One region of the Nocardiopsis sp. NPDC058789 genome, then DNA from elsewhere that is predicted to be linked to it. Evidence: riboswitches for the same ligand, from Rfam matches in the RefSeq annotation. Region 1 holds a riboswitch; the other holds the start of a gene.
What was found. Region 1 has a riboswitch for S-adenosylmethionine ahead of thrC (threonine synthase). Riboswitches for the same ligand answer to the same signal wherever they lie in the genome.

Region 1 (3,809 bases):
GAAGGGCGTGTCCAGCACGGGACACGCCCTCGCGTCGTTCCGGCGGCCTAGGCCGTGTTGTTTGGATCATTCCGCGCTCGCGACCACCAGGCTGCCTCTCACTGCGCCGATGAAGCTCGGACAGCCAAACCCGGGCGGGCCCCCGCTGTGCGAAGCTGCGGAGCTTGCGTAGCAGCGCACAGTAGGGGCAGCTTCGCTCCACGGCTTGCGAGAGATTGCCGGGCCCCCGCTGTGCGACACTGCGGAGCTTGCGAAGCAGGGCACAGTAGGGGAGACGGCCGCTCGCATCGATGGCGGCTCCGCCGCCACCGGCGAAAGCATCCACAAAAACACGGCCTAGCCGTGCGCGCCCAGGGCGCGCAGCTGCTCCTGGAACCAGCGGCGCGGCGGCAGCGCCACGGCGGCCTCGGCCAGCCGCTCCCGGCGCTCCTTGCGCTCGCCCTCGGACATCGACAGCGCCCGGTGCAGCGCCTCGGCGGTCTCCACGGTGTCGTAGGGGTTGACCAGCAGCGCGTCGTCGCCCAGCTCGTCCGCCGCCCCCGCCTCACGCGAGAGCACCAGCACCGAGTCGCGCTCGGAGAGCACCGGGCCCTCCTTGGCCACCAGGTTCATGCCGTCCCGGATCGGGTTCACCAGCAGCACGTCGGCCATCTGGAACGACGCCAGCGAACGCGGGTAGTCGTCGTTGACCTCCAGCACCAGCGGGGTCCACTCCGGGGTGGCGAACTCCTCGTTGATCTCCTTGGCGGTCCGCAGCACCGCGTCCGTGTACTCCCGGTACTCGGGTACGTCCCCACGGCTCGGGTAGGCGAACGCCAGGTGGGTGACCCGGCCCCGCCACTCCGGGTGCGCCGTCAACAGCTCCCGGTACGCCTCCAGCCCGCGCACGATGTTCTTGGACAGCTCGGTGCGGTCCACCCGGACGATCAGCCGGGTGTCGCCCACGGCCTCGCCCAGCGTGCGCCGGCGGTCCGCCACCGCCGGTTCCGAGGCGCTCTCCCGCAGGTCCTCCTCGTCCGCGCCCAGGGCGTGCACACCCACCTCGACGACCCGGCCGCCGTACTCCACGGTGCGGCGTTCGAGGTCGACGTCGGCACGGAGGATCTCGGCGCAGCAGCGCAGGAACGCGTCGGCCCAGCGCGGGCTGAGGAACCCCAGCCGGTCCGCGCCGAGCATCCCCTCCAGCAGTTCCCGCGCCATCTGGGCGGGCAGCATCCGAAAGTACTCGGGCGGGGCCCAGGGGGTGTGCGAGAAGTGCGCGATCCGCAGGTCGGGGCGGCGGGCCCGGAGGATGCGCGGCACCAGGGCCAGGTGGTAGTCCTGCACGGCCACGCGCGCGTTCTCGGCGGCACCGCTGACCAGCGCCTCCGCGAAGGCGTTGTTGTAGGCCGCGTAGTCCTCCCACAGGCTCCGGAACTCCGAGCCGAAGGAGGGGCTGTTCGGGGTGTCGTACAGCATGTGCTGCACGAACCACAGGGTCGAGTTGGCGACTCCGGTGTAGGCGCCCGCGAAGGTCGTCTCAGGGAGTTCCAGCATGTGGACACGCATGCCGTCGAGATCGTGCGCGAGGTCCAGACGGGCCCCCGGCGCCTCGGCGGCGGCCCGACGGTCGGCCTCGGACAGGGCCGCGCACACCCACAGCCCGTCGATCTCGGTGGCCACGGAGATCATCCCCGAGACCAGCCCGCCGCCGCCCCGACGGTGTGACAGCGAGCCGTCGTCGGCGGTGGAGAAGGAGACCGGGCCCCTGTTGGAGGCTATGAGGATCTGAGCCTTGTCCACGTGGTCGTCCTCTCGACGAAGGATGGTCCGGGGATCACGCATTCCCCCTAGGTCTCGCCTGCGGGCAGCGGCCCCAAACCCCCTCGGGGTCAACCGTGGACACCGTCACACGGGCGGGCGAGCCGCTCCCGGGTCGCGCCCCACGTGGACGGTGTCGTCTCACCATGCGAGCCGGATTGTGTAATCCGGATCACCCGGCGTGGAAAATCTGTCAGCACCTCAGTTACAGTGACGGTGCGTTCTCGGAGAAGAACCGCCACAACTTCATATTGCTCATCCAGAGGGGTGGAGGGACCGGCCCTGCGAAGCCCCGGCAACCATCTCGACATGTGGAACCGCGATCACCGCGGCCCGTCGAGACAGGTGCCAACTCCGGCCTGGGGTCAAGGTGGCCACCAGGAAAGATGAGGGGAGACGCCTCGCCATGGCGATTGCCGCCGCTGAACCCACCTCCGTCCGCGCCTTCGGCCCCGGGACCGCCCTGTCCTGTCGGGAGTGCGGTGAGCGCTACGACCTCGCCCCGATCTTCGCCTGCCAGTTCTGTTTCGGCCCCCTGGAGATCGCCTACGACTTCGGGACCGTCACCCGCGAGCAGATCGAGAGCGGCCCCAAGAACATCTGGCGCTACCGCTCCCTCCTCCCGGTCCCCGACAACGTGGCCGACCTGCCCAACATGAACCCCGGCCTCACCCCCCTGGTCAGGGCCGACCGCCTCGCCGCCGAGCTCGGCCTGCGCTCCCTGCACGTCAAGGACGACTCGGCCAACCCCACGCACTCCTTCAAGGACCGCGTGGTCGCGATCGCCGTCGAGGCCGCCCGCACCTTCGGCTTCACCACCCTCTCCTGCTCCTCCACCGGCAACCTCGCCGGAGCCGTGGGCGCCGCCGCGGCCCGCGCCGGGTTCGACTCGTGCGTGTTCATCCCGGCCGGTCTGGAGGAGGGCAAGGTCGTGATGGCCGCCGTGTACGGCGGCAAGGTCGTGGCCATCGACGGCAACTACGACGACGTCAACCGCTTCTGCTCCGAGCTCATCGGGGACGAGGCGGGCGAGAGCTGGGGCTTCACCAACGTCAACCTGCGGCCGTACTACGCCGAGGGCTCCAAGACGCTGGCCTACGAGATCGCGGAACAGCTCGGCTGGCGCCTGCCCGAGCAGATCGTCATCCCGATCGCGTCCGGCTCCCAGCTCACCAAGATCGACAAGGGCTTCCAGGAGCTGATCCGGGTGGGGCTGGTCGAGGACCGGCCGTACAAGGTGTTCGGCGCGCAGGCCACCGGCTGCTCGCCGGTCGCCCGGGCCTGGGCCGACGGGCACGACGTCATCCAGCCGGTCAAGCCGGACACGATCGCCAAGTCGCTGGCGATCGGCAACCCGGCGGACGGCCCGTACGTGCTGGACATCGCCACCCGGACGGGCGGTGCGATCGAGCACGTGGGCGACGACGAGATCGTGGACGCCATCAAGCTGCTGGCCCGCACGGAGGGCATCTTCGCGGAGACCGCGGGCGGCGTGACCACCGGCGTCCTGCGCAAGCTCGTCCGCGAGGGCACGCTCGACCCCGAGGCGGAGACGGTTATCGTCAACACGGGTGACGGGCTCAAGACCCTCAACGCCGTCGACTCCGGGGTCACCGCCACCATCAAGCCGTCCCTGGAGGCCTTCAAGGCCGAGGGACTGGCCTGAAGCGCGTCCCCTCCCACCACCCACGTCCCAGGAGTACGAACACCATGAGCGTCAGCGTCCGCGTGCCCACCATCCTGCGCACCTACACCAACGACGTGTCGGAGGTGACCGCCGAGGGCGGCACCCTGGCCGAGGTCCTCGACGACCTGGAGGCCAACCACCCGGGTATCCGCGCCCGTGTGCTGGACGACAACGGCAAGGTCCGCCGCTTCGTCAACGTCTACGTCGGTGACGAGGACGTCCGTTTCGAGAAGGGCCTCCAGACCGAGGTCCGCGACGGCCAGCAGATCTCGATCATCCCCGCCGTCGCCGGGGGCTGCTGACCCGAGGCACCACAGGGACG
Region 2 (3,809 bases), on a different contig from region 1:
CCGAACGCCTCGTGGACGTCCTTCTCACGGCCGCCAACTGACCCTCGGGTCGTTCCTACCAACATGCATGCAGTTATGCGCAAGAATCACGTTCGTCGATGGAAATCACCAGTGTCCAACTTTCGAGAAGTTGGAAAAACGACCCCTTGTCACTGGTAAGTTCCCTGTTCAAGAAGTCTGCTCCCCGCGCACGCGGGGATGGACCCGAAACTCCGTTCGAGCTGCTCACGCGCTACCGCTGCTCCCCGCGCACGCGGGGATGGACCCGCCTCGTCCGCGCCGCCGATCGCGGCCAGGGTCTGCTCCCCGCGACGCAGGGAGCAGCTGGCCGACTTCGCACCCGATACGTGCACGACACCTGCCGACTCGGCTTGGGGCACGGCCCCGTCGGGGTTTGCTGGATAGTCTAGCGTTGCTGGAGACGTCTTCTGGGAAGCGGGCACATGGCACCCAACATCGCCACCAACACCAAGGTCGACCTCGACGGGCTCCTGGAGTTCGTGCGGCCCCGGCACCGGGCGCTTCTGCTCACCCGGCGAGCGGACGGCGGTCCCCAGGCCTCGCCGGTGACCTGCGGGGTCGACACCGAGGGCCGGATCGTGGTCTCCACCTATCCGGAGCGGGCCAAGGCCCGTAACGCGAGCAGGGACCCACGGGTCAGCGTCGTCGTCCTCTCCGAGGACTTCGACGGGCCCTGGGTGCAGGTCGACGGCACGGCCGAGGTCATCGACGGCGAGGACGCCGTCGAACCCCTCGTGGAGTACTTCCGGGTCATCTCCGGGGAGCACCCCGACTGGGACGAGTACCGCGAGGCGATGCACCGCCAGGGCAAGGCGCTCGTGCGGGTCACGCCCGAGCGGTGGGGGCCCGTGGCCACGGGCGGGTTCCCGGCGGACCGGGTCTGATCAGGCGGCAGCCGCCTCGCTGAAGCCCCCACCGGGCCCGGCGGCTCCACGGTCGTGTCCCGGAGGGGGCCCTACCGGGCATTCCCCCTGGGGCGGACTCGGCCGCTATCTATAGTTTTCCTACTGGTATGATATGTTTTTGTCAGGTCAAGAGTTCCGCTGTCTGGCTCGGCAGGCGGGACAGCAACCCTCGTACGGCGGTGGGGTGCTCCCGAGCAAGACCGGGTGTCCGCGACCAGCGGGCGCAAGTGCTACCCGACGCGAGAGGGACCCCGCCCGGACCCGAGGTGACACCGGGTCCGAGGGTCGTCCCCGTCGGTCCCCGAGAGGAAGAACGTGTCCCACTCCACGACACCGGTACGTGCCCTGTCCCTGCTCGCGGCCGTCGGCCTGATGACCCTGACGGGCTGCGGTGCCTCCGCCTCCTCAGGAACGGGGGGCGACGGTGGGCCCGTCCCGGGAGGCACCCTCGTCTACCTGGAACACCAGGCCCACGACTCCCTCTATCCGCCGTCCGCGGGCTTCTACCCCAACGGCGGCCTGGTCAACAACGTCACCGACCGGCTGGTGTACCAGGACCCCGAGACCCTGGAGTTCGAGCCCTGGATCGCCACGGAGTGGGAGGTCAACGACGACGCCACCGAGTACACCTTCACACTCCGGGACGACGTCACCTTCTCCGACGGCTCCCCGCTGGACGCGGAGGTGGTCGCCAAGAACTTCGACCTCTACGGACAGGGCGACCAGGACCGCGCGCTGATCGTCTCCGAGGCGATCAACAACTACGGGGGCAGCGAGGTCCTGGACGAGACCACGGTCCGGTTCCACTTCGACGCCCCCTCACCCGGCTTCCTCCAGGCCACCTCCACCATCAACTCCGGCCTGCTCTCCGAGGACACGCTCGACCTTTCCCTGGAGGGCTTCGGCCCGGGCAACTCCACCGAGGTGATCGGCACGGGGCCCTTCACCATCACCGAGGAGGAGATCGGCACCTCCCTCACCCTCACCGCGCGGGAGGACTACGCCTGGGCGCCGCCGAGCCGGGAGAACCAGGGCCGCGCCCACCTGGACGAGGTCCAGGTCAGCGTCACCCCCGAGGACAGCGTCCGCGTGGGCTCGCTGATCGCCGGACAGGCCCACTTCGTCCGCTACGTCCAGGCCCAGGACGAGAGACAGGTCGAGGAGGCCGGGTTCACGGTCCACGCCCCGCAGACCAACGGGGTCAACAACAGCCTCAGCCTGCGCCTGGGCAACGAGATCCTCTCCGAACTCCCCGTGCGGCAGGCGCTGGTCGCCGGGATCGACCGGCAGGAGGTCGTGGACACCATCTACACGGATCACTACCCGCTGGCCACCTCCACCCTGAGCACCACCGCCCGGGGCTACGCCGACCAGTCCGAGCACCTGGAGTACGACCCCGAGCGGGCCGAGGAGCTCCTCGACGAAGCCGGCTGGGAGCTCGGTTCCGACGGGGTCCGCGAGAAGGACGGCACCCCGCTCACCCTCGTGGTCAACGAGGCGGCTCCGCAGCCTCGGTCGTTCGAGGCGCTGACGCTGATCAGTCAGCAGCTCGCCGGGATCGGCGTCGACCTCCGGATCCTCGCCGCCGACGCCGGTACCTACGCCGAGGCGATCAACGACCCCGACCAGGTGCAGATCTACCACTCCATGGTGGGTCGCGCCGACCACGACGTCATCAAGAGCCAGTACCACTCGCAGAACCGCAACACCCTGCTCAACCGTGACCCGGGCGACGACTCGGTCCAGGACGAGGAACTGGAGGAACTGCTGGAGGAGGTGGCCTCCGCCGCCGAGCCCGAGGACCGCGACGAGGCCAGCGCGGCCGTGCAGGCCCACCTGAGCGAGCAGGCCTACGTCATCCCGCTGTTCGAGGAGCCGCAGGTGTACGGCACCGCTCCCAGCGTGCACGGCGTGGCGTTCGAGTCGGTGGCCCGGCCCAGCTTCCACGAGGTCTGGCTGGACGAGTAGCGGGCCGGTGGGCGCCGCACGGCCCTGGTCGGTCGGTGCCCACCGTCCTCCGTCTCCGCCCCTCACCGTTCCGCTCCCGTCCCACCCGTCCCTGGAAGTCCACACCTCAGAGAGGTCGGATGAGCTACGTACTCCGACGGGTCGGGCAGGCCGTGGTGGTGTTGCTCGCCGCGTTCACAGCGGCGTTCGTGCTGCTCCAGGCCATGCCCGGCGACGCCGTCATGATCCGGTTCGAGAACCCCGAGCTCGGCCTGTCGCCCGAGCAGATCGCCGCCCTGCGCGCGACCTACGGGGTCGACGTCCCCGCCCACCAGCAGTACGCGCACACCCTGCTCGGGTTCCTGAGCGGCGACTTCGGACACTCCGTCCAGAGCGGCACCGCCGTGCGCCACCTGATCGCCGAGGCCCTGCCCGGTACCCTCCAGCTCGCCCTCCTCGGGTTCGTCACGGCGCTGGTCCTGGCGACGGCCGTGGCCTTCCTGTCCACCTATCCCCGGCTGGCCTGGATTCGCGGACTCCTGCGGTCACTGCCGTCGCTGTTCGTGTCGGTCCCGGTCTTCTGGCTCGGCATCCTGCTCATCCAGGTGTTCTCCTTCCGACTCGGCCTGGTCCCGGTGATCAACCCAGGCCCGGTGCAGGGGCTGGTCCTGCCGGTGCTCACCCTGGCCGTGCCGATCTCCGCCCCCCTGGCCCAGATCCTCACCCGCAGCATCGACGAGGTGTACACGCAGCCCTTCGTCACCGTGGTGCGGGCCAAGGGCGCCAGCCGCCACTGGGTGCTGTGGCGCAACGTCGCCAAGAACGCGCTCCTGCCGACCCTCACCATGGCCGGTGTGCTGTTCGGTGAGCTCATCGGCGGCGCCGTGGTCACCGAGACCGTGTTCGGCCGGGCCGGGATCGGCCGCCTCACCGAGC

Region 2: another riboswitch for S-adenosylmethionine. It lies ahead of ACFW3L_RS18145 (TIGR04028 family ABC transporter substrate-binding protein); the one in region 1 lies ahead of thrC (threonine synthase).

Annotation. Positions count from the first base shown of each region.
Region 1 is NZ_JBHYOW010000005.1:87,873-91,681, reverse strand. Features, by position in the region: gene ACFW3L_RS08285 (trehalose-6-phosphate synthase) at 337-1,782, opposite strand; SAM riboswitch class I at 2,053-2,193, shown strand; gene thrC (threonine synthase) at 2,207-3,466, shown strand; gene ACFW3L_RS08275 (ubiquitin-like small modifier protein 1) at 3,511-3,789, shown strand.
Region 2 is NZ_JBHYOW010000011.1:166,731-170,539, reverse strand. Features, by position in the region: gene ACFW3L_RS18155 (glycosyltransferase) at 1-41, shown strand, start outside; gene ACFW3L_RS18150 (PPOX class F420-dependent oxidoreductase) at 444-905, shown strand; SAM riboswitch class IV at 1,051-1,162, shown strand; gene ACFW3L_RS18145 (TIGR04028 family ABC transporter substrate-binding protein) at 1,242-2,894, shown strand; gene ACFW3L_RS18140 (ABC transporter permease) at 3,014-3,809, shown strand, end outside.